Regions from separate parts of the Streptomyces coerulescens genome, predicted to be linked through region 3. Evidence: riboswitches for the same ligand, from Rfam matches in the RefSeq annotation. Region 3 holds a riboswitch; each other region holds the start of a gene.
What was found. A riboswitch is a leader RNA that binds a small molecule or an ion and turns the genes downstream of it on or off. The one in region 3 is predicted to bind cyclic di-AMP.
Positions count from the first base shown of each region.

Region 1: linked by a shared signal. The riboswitch ahead of ACFPQ9_RS08430 (M23 family metallopeptidase) and the one ahead of ACFPQ9_RS31115 (C40 family peptidase) in region 3 are both predicted to bind cyclic di-AMP.
Region 2: linked by a shared signal. The riboswitch ahead of ACFPQ9_RS27920 (transglycosylase family protein) and the one ahead of ACFPQ9_RS31115 (C40 family peptidase) in region 3 are both predicted to bind cyclic di-AMP.

Region 1 is NZ_JBHSKM010000004.1:17,400-23,454, reverse strand. It holds gene ACFPQ9_RS08440 (dihydrofolate reductase family protein) at 1-584, shown strand, start outside; tRNA gene ACFPQ9_RS08435 (tRNA-Met) at 659-732, shown strand; cyclic di-AMP (ydaO/yuaA leader) riboswitch at 1,053-1,210, shown strand; gene ACFPQ9_RS08430 (M23 family metallopeptidase) at 1,222-2,250, shown strand; gene ACFPQ9_RS08425 (PrsW family intramembrane metalloprotease) at 2,421-3,767, opposite strand; gene trmB (tRNA (guanosine(46)-N7)-methyltransferase TrmB) at 3,903-4,754, opposite strand; gene lhgO (L-2-hydroxyglutarate oxidase) at 4,793-6,001, opposite strand.
Region 2 is NZ_JBHSKM010000022.1:110,985-117,039, reverse strand. It holds gene ACFPQ9_RS27940 (SurA N-terminal domain-containing protein) at 44-688, shown strand; gene ACFPQ9_RS27935 (nucleoside triphosphate pyrophosphohydrolase) at 813-1,793, shown strand; gene ACFPQ9_RS27930 (cytochrome P450 family protein) at 1,892-3,169, shown strand; gene ACFPQ9_RS27925 (transglycosylase family protein) at 3,336-4,415, shown strand; cyclic di-AMP (ydaO/yuaA leader) riboswitch at 4,624-4,822, shown strand; gene ACFPQ9_RS27920 (transglycosylase family protein) at 4,827-5,492, shown strand; gene eno (phosphopyruvate hydratase) at 5,797-6,055, shown strand, end outside.
Region 3 is NZ_JBHSKM010000024.1:353,040-359,094, reverse strand. It holds gene ACFPQ9_RS31120 (NAD-dependent epimerase/dehydratase family protein) at 179-1,237, shown strand; cyclic di-AMP (ydaO/yuaA leader) riboswitch at 1,379-1,552, shown strand; gene ACFPQ9_RS31115 (C40 family peptidase) at 1,561-3,144, shown strand; gene ACFPQ9_RS31110 (substrate-binding domain-containing protein) at 3,396-4,400, shown strand; gene ACFPQ9_RS31105 (LacI family DNA-binding transcriptional regulator) at 4,467-5,471, opposite strand; gene ACFPQ9_RS31100 (TIM barrel protein) at 5,680-6,055, shown strand, end outside.

The sequences.
Region 1 (6,055 bases), on a different contig from region 3:
ACCCCGAGGCGCCGCGGCTGTTCGGTCCCGGCGGCTATCAGGGCGGCCGGCTGCGGCTGCTGGAGTCGCGCCGCATCGAGGACGTCGTCCTGATGCGCTACGCGCCGACGGCGCCCGGCACCGGTACCCTCCCCGCCGCCGCGGACCGGCACTGGCTGGCGCTGGCGTGCGAGCTGGCGGAGCGGTGCCCGCCGTCGGAGACGGCCTTCAGTGTCGGCGCGGTGGTCGTCGCGGCCGACGGGACCGAGCTGGCGCGCGGGTACTCCAGGGAGGGCGGCGATCCGGTCGTGCACGCGGAGGAGGCGGCGCTGGCGAAAATCGCGGCCGGGGATCCGATGCTCGCCTCCGCCACGGTGTACAGCAGCCTGGAGCCGTGCACGCACCGCTCGTCCCGGCCCGTGCCCTGCGCGCGGCTGATCCTGGACGCGGGGGTCCGCCGGGTGGTGACGGCCTGGCGGGAGCCGGACACGTTCGTGACGGGGGCCGACGGGAGCGGGATGCTGGCGGCACGTGGCGTGGACGTCCTGGTGCTGCCGGAATACGCGGAGCGGGCCAAGGCGCCCAACGCCCACCTGCCGGCCTGAGCACCCGTCCGTGGCGGCGCCACGGAAAGCCGTGTGCTTCGCGTCCCGCGGATGGCGTACTATGGATTCACCGACGCGGGGTGGAGCAGCTCGGTAGCTCGCTGGGCTCATAACCCAGAGGTCGCAGGTTCAAATCCTGTCCCCGCTACTCAGGACTCAGGGCCGGAACTCAACAGTTCCGGCCCTGAGTGTTTTCCCGGGCGTCAGTGTTTTCCCCGGCGTCAGTGTCTTCCCGGCCCCGCCACCGAGGGTGACCGGTCGACCGCCCTCCGCATAACAACTGACATACCGTCAATACCTGTGTGACTGCTGAGCTCTGGCCAACTCGCCCGATTTAGGCCGCTCGTGACCCGTAAGTCCAGGCGAAAATCGTTAATGATCAAGAGGAACAGCTTGGAATCCGCACCCCGGGTCTATTAACGTTCGATAACGCAGCGCGGTCGTCCCAGCCGTCACAAGAGGCGGCTCCGTGCGCACGCGCCGAGTCCCGCAAGGGAGCCGGGGAACCACCACCCTGGGGTGAATCGCGCGAATATCGCCGGGAAGTCACGGTTGATATACGCGCGTAGGAGACCTTCCTGCTCCGAACCCGTCAGCTAACCCGGTAGGCGAGAAGGAAGGAAAGGAGTACGCCCACGTGGCGTCCAACCGGCCTGCTCCGCAAGCCCCGTTCGTGCCGAGTCAGCGCAGCACGGAAACCTTCGGCTACGACCGCTACCGCACCGACGAGGGCCCGTTCGAGGAGTGGAACCCCACCGCGGAGTCCATTCGTCCCGTGCGCGGCAGGCACCGCGTCTCCAAGCAGCGTGGCGGGGGACTCGCCCGCAGCTCCACGGTTCTCGGCGTCGGCGTCATAGCCGCCGTCGGCGCGGGCGGCATGGCCAGCGCGAACAGCGGCAAGCCGCCGGTCGCCATCACCATGCCCGACCTGCCGCTGATCTCCGACGACGACTCCTCCGAGCCCGCCGAGGACACGGCCACCGCGCTCAGCACCATGGGCGAGGCCACCGAGCAGACCGCGCAGGGCGGCTCCGACGCCGGCGAAGCGCTGCGCAGCCGGATCATCGCGCAGGCCGAGCTCCAGCAGGACCAGATCGACAGCAAGGCCGCCGCGGCCGCGGTCGCCGCCGCCGAGAAGGAAGCCGCCGAAGCGGCCGCCAAGGCGGAGAAGGAAGCCAAGGCCAAGGCCGCCGCCGCGAAGGCCGCCGCCGAGGAGGAGGCCCGCAAGAAGGCCGAGGCCGAGCGCCTCGCCGAGCTGGCCAAGCAGTACACGCTGCCGACCTCCTCGTACACCATCACCTCGACGTTCGGTCAGGCCGGCGCCTACTGGTCCTCCGGCTACCACACCGGCCTCGACTTCGCCGCCCCCACGGGCACGCTGATCAAGGCGATCCACTCCGGTGAGGTCACCTTCGCCGGCTGGGACGGCTCCTACGGCTACAAGACCGAGATCACCCTCGACGACGGCACCGAGCTCTGGTTCGCGCACCAGTCCTCGATCAGCGTCAGCGTGGGGCAGAAGGTCAACACGGGCGACGTCATCGGCCGCGTGGGCGCCACCGGCAATGTGACCGGCGCCCACCTGCACCTCGAGGTGCACCCCGGTGGCAGCTCCAGCGGCATCGACCCGATGGCGTGGCTCCAGGGCAAGGGCCTCACCCCCTGAGCGACCCCTCGCCGGTCATCCACCCCTGAGACACCCCTCGCCGGTCATCCACTTCTGATCCCCGGCGGTCCTGACGGCGACCCCCCGACGTCAGGGCTGCCGGTTTCGGCATGTCTCCAAAACCTTTCGGCACAGGGCCTTTCGGCACCTGCCGCGCCCCGGCGGACCGATCACATCCGGTACGGGTTGTACGCGGGGTACGGCGCCGTCGGGCCGTACGTCCGCCCATCGGCCTGACCGTACGACTGCCAGTGGACCGGCGCCGCATACACGTGCCCGTACCCGTGCTCGTGGCCCCGCCAGGCCTGTGCGGCGGCCGCGTGCTCCAGGGCCGGGCGGGCGAACTCCCGGCGGCGCCACAGCTCGTGCAGCAACTCCTGTTCCCGTACGACGAAGTCCGCGCCGGCCCGCCCGCGGCGCCCCCGGTGCCGTAGGAACGCCAGCGACGTGGCGCATGCCTCGTACTGCGCCACGGTCCGCGCCGCCGCCCGGCCGCCGTGCCGGCGCGCGTACTGCCGGGCCACCCGCCGGTCCCGCATCGAACCCAGCGCGAACGGCTCGCCCGGCGAGAGCCAGCCGGCGACGACATAGGCGGGCAGTTCCTCGCGCACGGTCCGCAGCTCACGCTGACGGGTCCAGATCACCAGCCAGGTCAGCAGCCCGAACGCGGGCACCATGAGGGTCGCGTACACGGCGAAGAAGCCGTACTCGCCGAAGGCCGAGGAGCCGTTCCACAGGGCGTGCATGCCCATCGCGAGCAGCAGGCCGAGGAGCGGGAGCAGGACGCGGCGCACCTGCCGGCGCTCGCCCGACAGCGCGGCGATGCCGAAGCCGATGCCGGTCAGAACGGTGAAGAGCGGGTGCGCGAAGGGCGACATGATGACGCGGACGAAGAAGGTCGCCGCCGTCACGGAGGCGATGCCGCGGTCGCCGGTGAGCTGGTCGGTACCGAAGGCGGTACCGAGGTAGAGGATGTTCTCGGTGAAGGCGAAGCCGGTGGCGGTGACCCCGGCTATCACCACGCCGTCGACGATGCCGGTGAAGTCCCGGCGGCGGAAGAGGAAGACCAGCAGCACGGCCGCCGCCTTCGCCAGCTCCTCCACCACGGGCGCTATCACGGTCGCGCCCAGAGTGTCCGCGTGCGACGGGTCCGCCGTCGCGGTCGCTATCCATCTGGTCGCGAAGCTGTTGGCGACGATCGCTATCAGCGCCGCCGCGCAGGCGCCCCAGGCGAAGGAGAACAGCAGATTGCGCCAGGGGCCGGGCTCGACCCGGTCCAGCCAGCGGAAGGACGCCACCAGCAACGGCACCGGCAGCACGGCGAGCCCGAGTCCGACCAGGAACCCCTCGGTGCCGGTCTGCTCGCGCACCAGCGCGAGGATGACCAGCCCGGACAGCGCGAGCAGGGTGCTGAGCGCGCCGTAGCGCACCCAACGCCTGTGCCACCAGTGCGCGTGCCGCAGTGTGCCGCCGGTGGGACCGGTGGGTTGCGTCGGGTACGGGGGACTGGTGGCCACGGCATTGACCCTAACGAGGCAGGGGCGCCGCCCGCAGCAGCGCGAGGGGGCTCGGGCGCCGGTGAGGGGTTGCTGTCGATGCTGCTGTCGTCGTCCCCGGGGGGACGGTCGTCGGTGCTGGTCTTCCCGCTGCTCCTACCGCTGTACGCGGCGGAAGAGCAGGTCGTTCACCACATGACCCTTGTCCAGTCCCTGGCCTTCGAAACGGGTCAGCGGCCGGAACTCGGGACGGGGCGCGAAACCGCCGTCGGCGACGGTGTTCTCGAAGTCGGGATGCGCGGTCAGCACGTCGAGCATCTGTTCGGCGTACGGCTCCCAGTCGGTGGCGCAGTGCACCAGCGCGCCGGGCCGCAGCCGGGTCGCGGCGAGGTCGAGGAACTCGGGCTGGATCAGCCGCCGCTTGTGATGCCGCTTCTTGGGCCAGGGGTCCGGGAAGTAGACGCGCAGCCCGTCCAGCGCGTCCGGCTCCAGCATCTCCCGCAACAGGATGATGGCGTCGCCGTTGCCCACGCGGATGTTGCCGAGCCCGTGGTGGTCGGCGAGGTTGAGGAGGTTGCCCTGTCCCGGGGTGTGGACGTCGACGGCGAGGATGTTGGTGCCGGGGTCGCCGGCGGCCATCTGCGCGGTGGCCTCGCCCATGCCGAAGCCGATCTCCAGGACGACGGGGTTGTCGTTCCCGAACAGCTCGGCCAGGTCGACGACACGCTGCCCGTCGATGTCCAGTCCCCACTTGGGCCACAGCCGCTGCAACGCGTCCGCCTGCCCCGCGGTGACCCTGCTGCGCCGCGGCTGGAAACTGCGGATCCGCCGCTCGAAGTGCGACCCGGCCGGATCGGCCTTGGGCCCGTCCGGGAACCGCGGCTCACCCTTGGCCCGGGTGTGCCGGACGGAGACCCCGGGGACATGGCGCAGACCCTCCCCGCCGGTCTCGGGCTGAGCGGGGGTGGCGGGCCGGGGGGCTTCGGAGGCGTTGAGGGAGTCAGACACAGTGGGGTCGATTTTACGGGGAGCGCGACACACCCGGTTCACACCGAGCCCAGCGCCGCCAGCGCCCTGCGTGCCACCTCCCGCCCGATCGGCAGGGACGCCGTCGCCGCGGGGCTCGGGGCGTTCAGTACGTGCACGGCCCGGGGGCCCTCGCGGATCAGGAAGTCGTCCATGAGCGAGCCGTCCCGCAGTACTGCCTGCGCCCGCACACCAGCCGCCGCGGGCACCAGATCGTCGGACGTCACCGCGGGCAGCAGCCTGCGCACCGCCACCGTGAACGCCGCCCTGGACACCGAACGCCGCAGCTCACCGGCGCCGTACCGCCAGTGCCTCCGCGCCATCCGCCAGGTCCCCGGCCAGGTCAGCGTCGTGGCGACCTCGCCCGGCCGTACGACACCCCAGCGGTAGCCCTCGCGGGCCAGTGCCGGCACCGCGTTCGGTCCGATGTGCACGCCTCCGTCGATCCCGCGCGTGAGATGCACCCCGAGGAACGGGAACGCCGGATCCGGCACCGGATACACCAGCCCCCGCACCAGCTCGGGCCGGGCCAGCGAGTAGTACTCCCCCCGGAACGGCACGATCCGCACCTCCGGCTCGTCCCCCGTCATCCGGGCCACCTCGTCGCAGTACAGCCCGGCGCAGTTCACCAGGACCCGGCCGCGTACGACGTCCCCGGCCGTCGTACGTACGGCGACTCCCAGGTCCGCCCGCCGGTCGACGTACTCGACCTGCGCGCCGTACCGGATCTCGGCCCCCGAGCCCTCGGCCAGCTGCCGGGCGACCCCGACGAAGTCGCACACGCCGGTCGTCCCGACGTGTATGGCGGCGAGGCCGCGCACCTGCGGTTCGTACTCCGCGATCTGCGCCGCCCGCAGCTCCCGGACCGGAATGCCGTTCTCCCGGCCGCGCTGCACCAGGGCGTGCAGGCGGGGCAGCTCCTCCCGCTCGGTGGCGACGATCAGCTTGCCGGTGACGGCGTGCGCGATGCCGTACTCCGCGCAGAACTTGACCATCTCGGCGGCGCCCCGCACCGCGTACCGCGCCTTGAGGGACCCCGGCCGGTAGTAGATCCCGCTGTGGATGACCCCGCTGTTGCGTCCCGTCTGGTGCCGGGCCGGTCCCGGCTCCTTCTCCAGCACGGTCACCCGGGTGCCCGGGGCCGCACGCGTGATCGCGTACGCCGTGGCCAGCCCGACGATGCCACCGCCGACCACGAGCACGTCACAGTCGTAAGCGATCGCCCGCACCTGCTCCACCTCCCGGGTTCGATAATGCCTTGCGCCACTGACAGCGCGGCCAAA
Region 2 (6,055 bases), on a different contig from region 3:
CAAGACTTTGTGCACCGCCGCACAAGCTCCCCGGGAGGCCTCCTTGCACCGCCGCCGTCGCACTGCGCTTCTCCTCTCCGCCGTGATCGCCGCGGCACCCCTGCTCACCGCCTGCGGGAACGACGCGCACCCCGGTGCGGCGGCCGTGGTCGGCGACCAGCGGATCACCGTGTCGCAGCTGGAGAACAGGGTGGGCGAGGTCCGCGCGGCCCAGCGCGAGGCCGTACCGGACGAGGCCGCGTACGCGCAGGTCATCGCGAAATCGGGCACCCTCCCGCGCGACGTCCTGCACAACATGGTTCTCGACGAGGTGCTGCACAAGGCGGCCGAGGACGCCGGGGTGACCGTCACCCGCAAGGAGATCCAGCAGATGCGCGCCGACCTGGAGGGCCAGGCCGGCGGCGCCGAGGCGCTGGAGACCGCCTGGCTCCAGCAGTACGGCATCCCGCCGCAGCGGCTCGACGAGAACCTCCGCCTCCAGCTGGAGGCCCAGAAGCTCGCCGCCTCCCTCGGCACCGACACCGGCAAGCCGGCCTTCTGGAACGCCCTGGCCGCGGCCTCCAAGCAGCTCGACATCGACGTCAACCCGCGCTACGGCACCTGGGACGTCCAGAAGAGCAGCCGCGCGGACGCGAAGACACCGTGGGTGCGCGAGGTGACGGCGGCGGGGGCACAGCCCGCGATGTGACGGCCACGGCCAGGGACGGCGCGGCGGTGCGGCTCGGCTCCACTCCCTGTGGACGACGCCCGAGCCGCCGCCCGGCCTGTGGATGACTCGGGGACTTGTGGGTCGCTTGGGTTACGTTCGGATCGTGAACGCAACCAGTCCCGAAGCCGCCGCCCCCGGCCGCATCGTCCTGCTCACCACCAGCCACCGTGTCGCCCCCGGCCTGCTGTCCTGGCCCGCATGGCAGGCGCTGCGCTCCGCCGACCACGTGCTGTGCGCGGACGGCGCCCATCCGCAGCTGCCGTATCTGCGCGAGGCCGGGATACCGGTCGACGAGCAGGCCCCGACCGCCCAGGACCTGATCGACGTGTGCGCCGGCGGCCGCACGGTCGTGGTCGTGGCGACCGGCGAGGGCGAGCCCGCGCTCACCGACGGACTCGCCCGCCTCGCCGGCACGGGCCGCGTCGCGATGCCGGAACTGGAACTGCTCCCCGCCTCCTACGACCTGCCCGGCGCCCGCCTCCTCGACCTCGTCCAGGTCATGGACCGCATCCGCGCCGAGTGCCCGTGGTCCTCCCAGCAGACCCACAAGGGCCTGGCGAAGTACGGCATCGAGGAGGCCTACGAGCTCGTCGAGGCGATCGAGGACGGCGACCGCGACGAACTCCGGGAGGAACTGGGCGACGTCCTCCTCCAGGTCGTCTTCCACTCCCGCATCGCCGAGGAGGACCCGGAGTCCCCCTTCTCCATCGACGACGTGGCCGGCGGCATCGTCACCAAGCTCATCCACCGCCACCCCCATGTCTTCGGCGACGAGACGGCGACGACCCCCGAGGAGGTCAAGGAGCACTGGCTGCGCACGAAGGCGCAGGAGAAGCGCCGGGAGTCGGTCACGGAGGGCATCCCCCTCGGGCAGCCGGGCCTGGCCCTCGCGGCGAAGCTGGCGTCCAGGGTCCGCACGGCGGGCCTGGACGTACCGCTGCCGACCGGTGAGGGCATCGGCTACGAGCTGCTCGCGATGGCGGTCCGCGCGGAGGCGGCCGGGGTGGACCCGGAGGCGGCCCTGCGTGTCGCGGCCCGGACGTACCGGGACGCGGTACGGGTGGCGGAAGGGGTGTCCTCGTAACGGGAGACCGGCGGCTTGCCGGTGCCACCGGCCGAGCCCGCCCTCCCGCCCTCCCCCACCCCGCCGCATCCCCTCCCCCCTGCGGATACCGTCAAGGAGTGACCAACCAGCCCCACCCCCCGCCCCTCACCGAGGCCCCCGAGCTCTTCACCTGGGAGTTCGCGACGGACCCCTACCCCGCCTACGCCTGGCTGCGCGAGCACGCCCCCGTTCATCGGACGCGGCTGCCCAGCGGAGTGGAGGCCTGGCTGGTCACCCGGTACGCCGACGCCAAGCAGACGCTCGCCGACAACCGGCTCTCCAAGAACCCGGCCCATCACGACGAGCCCGCGCACGCCAAGGGCAAGACCGGGATCCCGGGGGAGCGCAAGGCCGAGTTGATGACGCATCTGCTCAACATCGATCCGCCGGACCACACCAGGCTGCGTCGGCTCGTCTCCAAGGCCTTCACGCCCCGCAGGGTCGCCGAGTTCACGCCGCGGGTGCAGGAGCTCACCGATCAGCTCATCGACCGGTTCGCGGAGAAGGGGAGCGCGGATCTGATCCACGAGTTCGCCTTCCCGCTCCCCATCTACGCCATCTGTGACCTGCTCGGCGTCCCGCGCGAGGACCAGGACGACTTCCGGGACTGGGCGGGCATGATGATCCGGCACCAGGGCGGCCCCCGGGGCGGGGTCGCGCGGTCCGTGAAGAAGATGCGCGGGTATCTGGCCGACCTCATCCACCGCAAACGCGAGGCACTTCCGGCCACCCCCGACCCCGGCGAGGACCTCATCTCCGGGCTCATCCGCGCCTCCGACCACGGTGAGCACCTCACCGAGAACGAGGCCGCGGCCATGGCCTTCATCCTGCTGTTCGCGGGCTTCGAGACGACCGTGAACCTCATCGGCAACGGCACCTTCGCCCTGCTCACCCACCCCGAACAGCGCGCCCGCCTGCAGACCTCCCTGGCCGCCCATGACACCGCCCTGCTGGAGACCGGCGTCGAGGAACTCCTGCGCTACGACGGGCCGGTGGAGCTCGCCACCTGGCGTTTCGCCACCGAGCCGCTCACCATCGGCGGGCAGGACATCGCGGCGGGCGACCCCGTTCTGGTCGTCCTGGCCGCCGCCGACCGTGACCCGGAGCGGTTCGCCGACCCCGACGTCCTCGACCTCGGCCGCCGCGACAACCAGCACCTCGGTTACGGCCACGGCATCCACTACTGCCTCGGTGCCCCGCTCGCCCGGCTGGAGGGCCAGACCGCCCTCGCCACGCTCCTCACCCGCCTCCCGGATCTCCGACTCGCCGTGGACCCGGCGGAGTTGAGGTGGCGGGGCGGGCTCATCATGCGCGGACTGCGCACGCTTCCGGTGGAGTTCACCCCTGTTGGGTGACTACGTCCACCTCGGGAAACGTGACACGCACTCATGTCTGTGATCTTCACGTGATCTACGCGGCATTAACTTGTGACAAGTGATCGTCTGCCTATACGTTCACACGTCAACAAGGCGCCCAGGTTTTACGCGCCGTGCTCAGTGCTGTCTCGCGAAAGGTCCCCGCATGCTCTCCGGGAACGGTCGTCACCGTCGCCCCCGTCAGGCTCCGGCTCTTCTCGTCGCGGCAGGAGTCACCGGGTCCGCGATCGCCATCCCGCTCCTCGGCGCCACCGGTGCGAGCGCCGCCGACGGCACGGTCTGGGACAAGGTCGCCGAGTGCGAGAGCGGCGGCTCCTGGAGTGCCGACAACGGCAACGGAGAGTACGGCGGGCTCCAGTTGACCCTGGACGACTGGGAGCGCTACGGCGGTCTCGACTACGCCTCCAGTCCCGACCTGGCCAGCCGCTCGCAGCAGATAGCAGTGGCCCAGGAGATCCTCGCGGACCAGGGCACCAGCCCCTGGGGTACGTGCGCCGTGCTGAACGGCCTCACCAAGGAGTCCGGCTCGGTCGACCTCGACACCGGAGTGGAGGGCGACTCACCCTCCGAGGTGTCCGGATCCTCCGGATTGCTCGATTCATCCAACTCGTCCAACTCATCCGATTCATCCGACGCGTCGGAGGGGTCCGACTCCTCCGGCTCCGGTGACGCCTCCGAGTCGTCGACGCCGTCCGGCGACCCCTCGAAGTCGGCGAGCGACACTCCGGATGCTTCGTCTGAGTCGCCCGGAAAGTCCTCTTCTTCGCCGTCTTCATCCTCCGAGTCCAAGAAGCCCTCGAAGTCCGATGCGTCACCCGAGGCGACGGCCTCGCAGTCGCCGGAGAGCTCGCCCACCGAGGCGCCCAATGCGGACAATCAGGACAACTGGTCCCAGGATGCGGGCTTCTGGAGCCTCGTCGACACCGGTTCGATCGACGGCGCGACCGATGGTGCGGCCGACGGCGCGACCGAGGACGCGACGGCCGGGACCGGCCGGCACCGCGGTGCCAGCGCCGACGAGGGCGACACCGCCGAGGCGGCCACCAAGTCCACCGGGCGCCACGCCTCGTACAAGGTCCGCGAGGGCGACACTCTCGCCTCGATCGCCGACTCGCTTGACCTCGACGGCGGATGGCGCGCGCTGTATCAGGCGAACAAGAAGGCCATCGGCTCCGACGCGAACCGCATCGCTCCCGGTCAGACCTTGGACGTCCCTGCCAAATAACGGTCGAACAGGGTGAAAAACAGCGGCAGTTCGCGTCATATTTCGCGGCGAATGTCCGTTTTGAAAGCAGTGAGAGATAGATCTCAGAAGCCCTGATCGTCTTTGAAATTCCGCGAAACGCGTGTCTACGGTCATGACCGCTCGCCACCAGTGCGGGCCCCTACAGCCGTCACGCCGAATCCTGCCGGCGGCCGTACGGGAACAGTCGTCGCGTAAAGCGCCGTAGGCAGGAGCGGGGGACCCAAGGTTTGCGCCGGGTCCGGCAGTTGAGGTCCTACGGGACCACACGCCGGAGCCGGCTCGGGGTGAAGCCGCGCAGCGGGAGCCGAGAGGCGAACGTGCGCGGCCGGGCAACTCAACCGGCCCGAACCCGACAGCTCACCTCGTAGGCGTCGGTGAGGGGATCCAACCATGCTGTTTTCCAGCAAGGGCAAGCACCGTCGTCCGTCCAAGGCCGCCCGCGCCATCGCCGTCGTCGGCGTCACCGGTGCCGCCGCCGTCGCCGCCCCGCTGATGGCGGCCGGCAGCGCCTCGGCCGCCACCGCCTCCGAGTGGGACGCCGTCGCCCAGTGCGAGTCCGGCGGCAACTGGTCGATCAACACCGGCAACGGCTACTACGGCGGTCTGCAGTTCTCCGCCTCCACCTGGGCCGCGTACGGCGGCACCGCGTACGCCTCCACCGCCGACCAGGCCACCAAGTCCCAGCAGATCGAGATAGCCGAGAAGGTCCTCGCGGGCCAGGGCAAGGGTGCCTGGCCGCACTGCGGCACCGGCCTGTCCAGCGCCGCGTACAACGGCTCCACCGAGACCGCCCCTCGCGCTGCTGAGCAGCAGTCGGCCTCCCGCTCCGCCGACCGCCCGGCCGCCAAGAAGAGCACCAAGACCGTCACCACCCCGACCGGCAAGAAGGTCAAGAAGGGCGACGGCGAGTACAAGGTCGCCAAGGGTGACACCCTCAGCACGATCGCGGCCGAGCACGACGTCAAGGGCGGCTGGGAGAAGCTCTTCCAGCTGAACAAGGACATCGTCGAGGACGCCGACCTGATCTACCCCGGTCAGCAGCTGCACCTGAAGTAAGAGGGCGCGGCCACGGCGCGTACGTGGCCGACAGCTGAACCACAGCGCCTTCACATCCGTGGACTCCATAGTGAAGGCGTCGTGAGGGCCACCCCCGTCCCCACGAACTCCCCGCCTCGGTGCGTCTTCCCCCGTACGCACCGGGGCGGGGTTCTTTGTACCGCGTCTTTGTTCCGTTCGGAAACAATTTACTCTCGGTTCCGTCCACGGGGCGGTCGACCGCTGGTCTGATGCCCGGAGCCGGTTAGGCTCATCCCGCAGTCCCACCGCGGACCGCGTACCCGCGTCACATCCCAAGAAGGAGATGCTCGTGCCGTCCATCGACGTCGTCGTAGCCCGGGAAATCCTGGACTCCCGAGGCAATCCCACGGTCGAGGTCGAGGTCGGCCTCGACGACGGCAGCACGGGTCGTGCCGCCGTTCCGTCCGGCGCCTCCACCGGTGCCTTCGAGGCCATCGAGCTGCGTGACGGTGACCCGAACCGCTACCAGGGCAAGGGCGTCGAGAAGGCCGTCCTCGCCGTCATCGAGCAGATCGGCCCGGAGCTCGTCGGCTACGACGCCA
Region 3 (6,055 bases):
CTCCTTGGCCGGTTTTCCCGGGGTGACGTGAATCCACCCGTCAACCTCGCCCCCTGGAGCCGACCCTTACGTCGAACAGGTCCCGTCGATGCAACGGCGATCCGGCCCAGCTCGTCTGCCGTGCTGGTGACGCCGCGCCATAAGGTGACCCCGACCGCACGAAGTGAGGGGTGAGGGCGTGGGCTCGGACGGTTCGGCAGCCGTGCTGGTGACCGGTGGCAGTGGGTTCGTCGGCAGCCATCTGGTGCATCGGCTTCTGGAGCGCGGCGATCGCGTTCACGCCACCGTGCGCAGCACGGCCGCCACGTCCAAGGTGCGGCCGCTGCGGGAGATGCAGGACGCGCACCCCGGTCGGCTGTCCCTGTTCGAGGCGGACCTGCTGACCGAGGGCGCCTTCGACGAGGCGATGACCGGCTGCCGGACGGTGTTCCACGTGGCGTCGCCGTTCCGTATGCCGGAGAAGATCAAGGACGGCCGCCGGGACATGGTGGACCCGGCCCTGCTCGGCACCCGCAATGTGCTGGCAGCCGTCGAGCGGACACCCACGGTGGAACGGGTCGTGCTCACCTCCACCGTGGGCACGATCTTCGGCGACTACGCGGACGTCCTGAGGATGGACGACGAGGTGCTCTCCGAGCGGTACTTCAACACCACCAGCACCGTGGAGAACAACCCGTACCACTACGCCAAGACGGTCGCCGAACGCGCCGCCCGGGACGCGGAGGCCGCCCAGGGCCGCTGGCGCCTGGTGTCGGTCAACCCCGGCCTGATCCTGGGCCCGTCCCTGACGCCCGCCTCCGAGTCCGGCAGCCTGTTCCTGCTCCAGGAGCTCTTCAAGGGCTACTTCTTCTACGGCGCCCCGGACTTCAGCTTCACCACGGCGGACGTACGCGAGGTGGCCGACGCACACATCGCCGCCGCCGAGAACCCGGACGCGAAGGGACGCTACATCGTCGCCGCCGAGACCATGACGTCGTTCCACGAGATGTCCCGCATCGTGCGGACCCGGTACCCCCGCGACCTGCGGCTCCCGCGCACCGCGCTCCCGCACTGGCCGGTGCGGATCCTCGGCCCCGCCTTCGGCCTGACGCAGGATTACATCCGTAAACACCTCGGCATCCGGTTCCGGGTGGACAACAGCCGCAGCGTGAGCGAACTGGGCATCACCTACCGCCCGATCGAGCAGACGGTCCTCGATCATTACGAAGCGTGGCGGCGCCGGCGCACCGTGAAGTGAACGGGCCACCGCACCGCCGCGAGCGTCGAAGGTCACAAAAACGTATCGGACATTTGGCGCCTCAACCTTCACGGGAGACGCACAAGTTGGCTAGGTTACGGATCAGGCCGCACGACGACCTCCGGCGAACCCCGCCGGGACGCGCGGCCTCCGCCGAGTCCGGTGCGCTCAAAGTGGTTCACCGGAGCCGGGGACCCAACCGAACTTGGGGTGAATCGGCCGACCGCCCTTCGGGGCGCGGCCGTAGGGCACACCTTCCGGAACCGACCGCCCGAACCCGTCAGCTAACTCGGTAGGCGGAGTACGGAAGGAGTACGTCGCCCATGGCGCCGGAAGGCACCGCGCGGCCGGGGGCTCTCAGCCTGCCCGGCATGCGCAACTCCGCACTCGCGTCGGCGGCCCTCACCTCGGTGGCGCTGCTCGGCCAGACGGCGGGCGCCGCCCCCTCGTCCTCGGACGAAGCACCCAGCCGTGAGGAAGTAAGCCGCCGGATCACCTCCCTCTACGACCGGGCCGAGACCGACTCGGGAACCTTCAACGCCACCCGCGCCTCGTCGACGGGCCCGCGCAAGCGAGGCGCCCGCCCGGCTGACGCCGGAACCGCGTCCGCCGGTACCCGGGCGGGCGAGGACAGGCGCGGCGACCCCGCGCTCGACAACGTCACCCGTCAGTGGTTCGACGTCGCGCGTGCAAAGCTGGGTCCGACCGTGCCGGCCGCGCTGCCCAGCGACAGAACACCGGAACGTCCCGTCGGGCGCAGGCCCGCGCGTGCGGTGCGGGACCTCGCCCCGGCGCGTGAGTCGACCGGTCGCGCCCCGCTGGAGCTGCCCGCCGCCCCGGTCCGGGAGTTGACGTCCGGTCCGGGCAGCGGGGCGGCTTTGGTCGCCGAGCTGACCGCCGGTCCCCTCGCCGCGCTGCCGGCCGTGCCCGGGGCCCCGTCGGCGGACCTTCAGGCCACCCAGGTCCTCCCGACGCTCCCCGCCCTGCCCGCGTCGACCACCTCGCCCTCCGCCGCCGTCCCGGCCGTCGACACCGCGGCCGCCCCGCAGACGCGGGCCTCACTGCGGACGACCAAGGAGCACAACCGGCGCAAGCTCGACCGGGCCCGCGAGTTGCTGTCCCTGTACGCCACGCGGCAGAGCGCCCCGCCGACGGCGATCGCCGCGCTGACCGCGACCGACACCTGGGGCACGCCGCCGGCCCGGCCCCAGCTCTCCGCCGATGACCATTGGCAGGCCCTGCAGGCGCAGTCGGCCGCCGACCTCACCACCGTCCCGCCCGGGGCGACGGCCCCGCCGGTGACAGCCCCGGCGCCGACGGCAGACCCCTTCACGACCACCATCACGGACCCCTACCTCGGCACCCTCACCACGCCCACGCCCGCGGCCACCGTCACGGACCCATATCTCGGCACCCTCACCACACCGACGCCCGCGGCCCCCGGCCCCGTCACCATCACGGACCCGCACCTCGGCACCCTCACCATGGCCACGCCACCGGCCGCCACCCCGCCGGCCACCGCCGGCACGGCTGTGACATCGACGGCGTCGCACGACACCCGAGCCATCCGGGCCCTGGAGTTCGCCCGCGCACAGCTGGGCAGACCCTGCGTCTCGGGCACGACCGGCCCGGAGGCGTTCGACGGCCCCGGCCTCACCCAGGCCGCCTGGAAGGCCGCCGGCATCACGCTCCCACGCACGGCGCCGGAACAGGCGACGGCGGGTCAGGGCGTCGCCCTCACCGGTCTCGAACCCGGTGACCTGGTCCTCTTCCACGTGGGTCACGTCGGGATCTACTCCGGGAACGGCATGATGATCCACGCCCCGGGACCCGGAGCGCTCGTACGCGAGGAGTCGATCCACTACGCCGGAGAGTCGGCGATCCACAGCGCGATACGGCCCGCCTGAGCCTCGGCCGACCCCATCGATCCACCCCGTCTCCTCGGAGGCGGGGTGGTGTCGTGCGGACCCGGGCTTTTCCATGGCTCCCGGTTCCGGCACCCGCCTCACCGGTTGACACGCCCTTCCACCTCGGCTTTGTCGATACGTCCTGACAAAACCATTGACATCATCTGCGGGCGGCTCCATAGTTCCTGCCACTAGAGCGCGCTAGTGGAGCGCTCCAGTCGCTCCGATCAGCACAGCGAGGTGCATGGGACATGCGCAGACACCACAGAGCCGCGGGCCTGACGGCCGCCGCCCTGGCGGCCACCCTGTTCGCCGCGGGATGCTCCAGCGGCTCCGGCGGGAAGAAGTCCGAGGAAGGCACCGCGGACGCCTCGGCGGGCAAGGCCACGACCCCCCGGATGACGGTGGCCATGATCACTCACGCGGCTCCCGGTGACACCTTCTGGGACCTGATCCGCAAGGGCGCAGAGGCCGCCGCCGCCAAGGACAACGTCAAGCTCGTCTACTCCAGCGACCCGGCCGCCGGCAATCAGGCCAACCTGGTGCAGAACGCGATCGACCAGAAGGTCGACGGCATCGCCCTGACCGCGGCCAAGCCGAGCGCGATGAAGGCAGTGATCGCCAAGGCGACGGCGGCCGGCATCCCGGTCGTCGGCTTCAACGCCGGCCTGGACGACTGGAAGGAGCTCGGCATGCTCGAGTACTTCGGCCAGGACGAGAACATCGCGGGCGCGGCCTTCGGCGAGCGGCTCAACCGGACCGGCGCCAAGCACGCGCTGTGTGTCATCCAGGAGCAGGGCCATGTCGCGCTGGAGGCCCGCTGCGCCGGTCTGAAGAAGGGGTTCAAGGGCAAGACGGACAACCTCTATGTGAACGGCACCGACATGCCGTCCGTGAAGTCGACGATCACCGCCAAGCTCCAGCAGGACTCCTCCATCGACCAGGTGGTCACGCTGGGCGCGCCCTTCGCGCTGACCGCGGTGCAGTCGGTGTCCGACGCGGCGGCGAAGGCCGAGGTCGCGACGTTCGACCTCAACAAGGAGCTGGTCACGGCGGTCCAGGAGGGCAAGGTCGAGTTCGCCGTCGACCAGCAGCCCTACCTCCAGGGCTACCTCGCGGTCGACTCGCTGTGGCTGTACCGCACCAACGGCAACTTCAGCGGCGGCGGCAGTGCTCCGGTGCTGACCGGGCCCGCGTTCATCACCAAGGACAACGTCGACGCGGTCGCCGAGTTCGCCGCGAAGGGCACGCGCTAGGCGCGTACAGGGCAGGCGGGGCCGGCCGTGACCGCGACGGGGCGCGGTCGGCCCCGCCGTTGTTCGTCAGCGGGCCGGCTCCTGCGGGGCCGGCCCGCTCGTGCCGCGCACGACGAGCTTGGGGTCCAACACGGCCTCGCGCGGCTTCAGTTCGGGCTCCTCCAGCCGTTCCACGGCGAAGCGCACGGCGTGCTCGGCCAGCAGGACCGCGTCCTGGCGGACGGTGGTCAGGCCGATCGGCATCAGGTGCGAGAGATGGCTGTCGTCGTAGCCGACCACGGACAGGTCGCGCGGGACATCGACGCCCGAGCGCGTCAGGGACATCAACAGGCCCATCGCACAACGGTCGTTGCCCGCGAGGACGGCTGTCGGCAGCGGCAGCCCCCGGTCGCGTTCCGTCAGCAGCAGACGGCCCGCCTCGATGCCCGACTCCTCGGTGTGGGTGCCGGGAATCACCCGCTGCTCGGCCTCCAGCCCGTGCCGGCGCATCGCGGCCCGGTAGGCGCGCCGCCGCTCGGCCGAGCCGGGGCCGCGCCCGCCGTCGATGTGCACGATCCGGCGGTGGCCCAGTTCCACGAGGTGGTCCATGGCCTGGCGCACCCCCTTGCCTTCGGCGCTGTGCACGAAGTCCACATGGGCGCCGAGCGCACGACGGGCCACCGAGACGGTGGCGGCGCGGTGTCCGAGTTCGTCGAGGTAGCCGGGCTCGGCGTCGGGGGCGAGCAGGATCAGGCCCTCGCAGCGGTGGCCGAGCAGGGCCTCGATCGCCTTGTCCTCGCCGCGGCCTGGCGTCGTCCCGGAGAGCAGCACGTCGTAACCGAGCCGCTCCGCCTCCGGGTAGATGCCCGCGATGAGATCCGTGTGGAAGGTCTGGTGGACGATGAACATCACGCCGAGCGTGCGGCTGCGGCCCCGGGCGAGCAGCCGGGCCGCGTTGTCCGGCCGGTAGCCGATCTCGTCGGCGACGCGCAGCACCCGCTCCCGGGTCTCGCTGCCTGCACCGGGCAGACCCCTGAAGACGATCGAGACGAGTGCCCGGGAGACGCCCGCCTTCTCGGCGACGTCCGCCATCGTGGGCCGCTGCCGGCCTGCCGCATCCACCTGTGAACCCCCAGCTTCGACGTCGTTCACCCGAGCCAGGTCTCGAAGTCTCCCAGCAACAAGCTATTGACATGACATTTGGACCAGGGTCATCGTACTCGCACTAGCGCGCGCTAGTAGAGCGCGACAGAAGATTCGTGGACACCACCCCTGACGTCCCCTCCCCGAAGGACTTGTCATGGCAACGGCGCCAACCTCGCTCCGCACCACCGCGGGCAACCTGTGCCTGGGCTCGGCCCCCGACTCGTGGGGCGTGTGGTTCCCCGAGGACGACCGGCAGGTCCCGTACACCCGCTTCCTCGACGAGCTCGCCGAGGCGGGGTACGAGTGGCTGGAGCTCGGGCCGTACGGCTATCTCCCCACCGACCCCCGGCAACTCGCGGAGGAGCTCGACGCACGCGGTCTGAAGGTCTCCGGCGGTACCGCCTTCGGCGCGCTGCACCGCCCCGAGGCATGGGACGACATGCTCGTCCATGTCTGCCGGGTCGCCGCGCTGACGGCCGCCGCCGGCGCCCACCACCTGGTCCTCATCCCGCCCATGTACCGGGACGAGA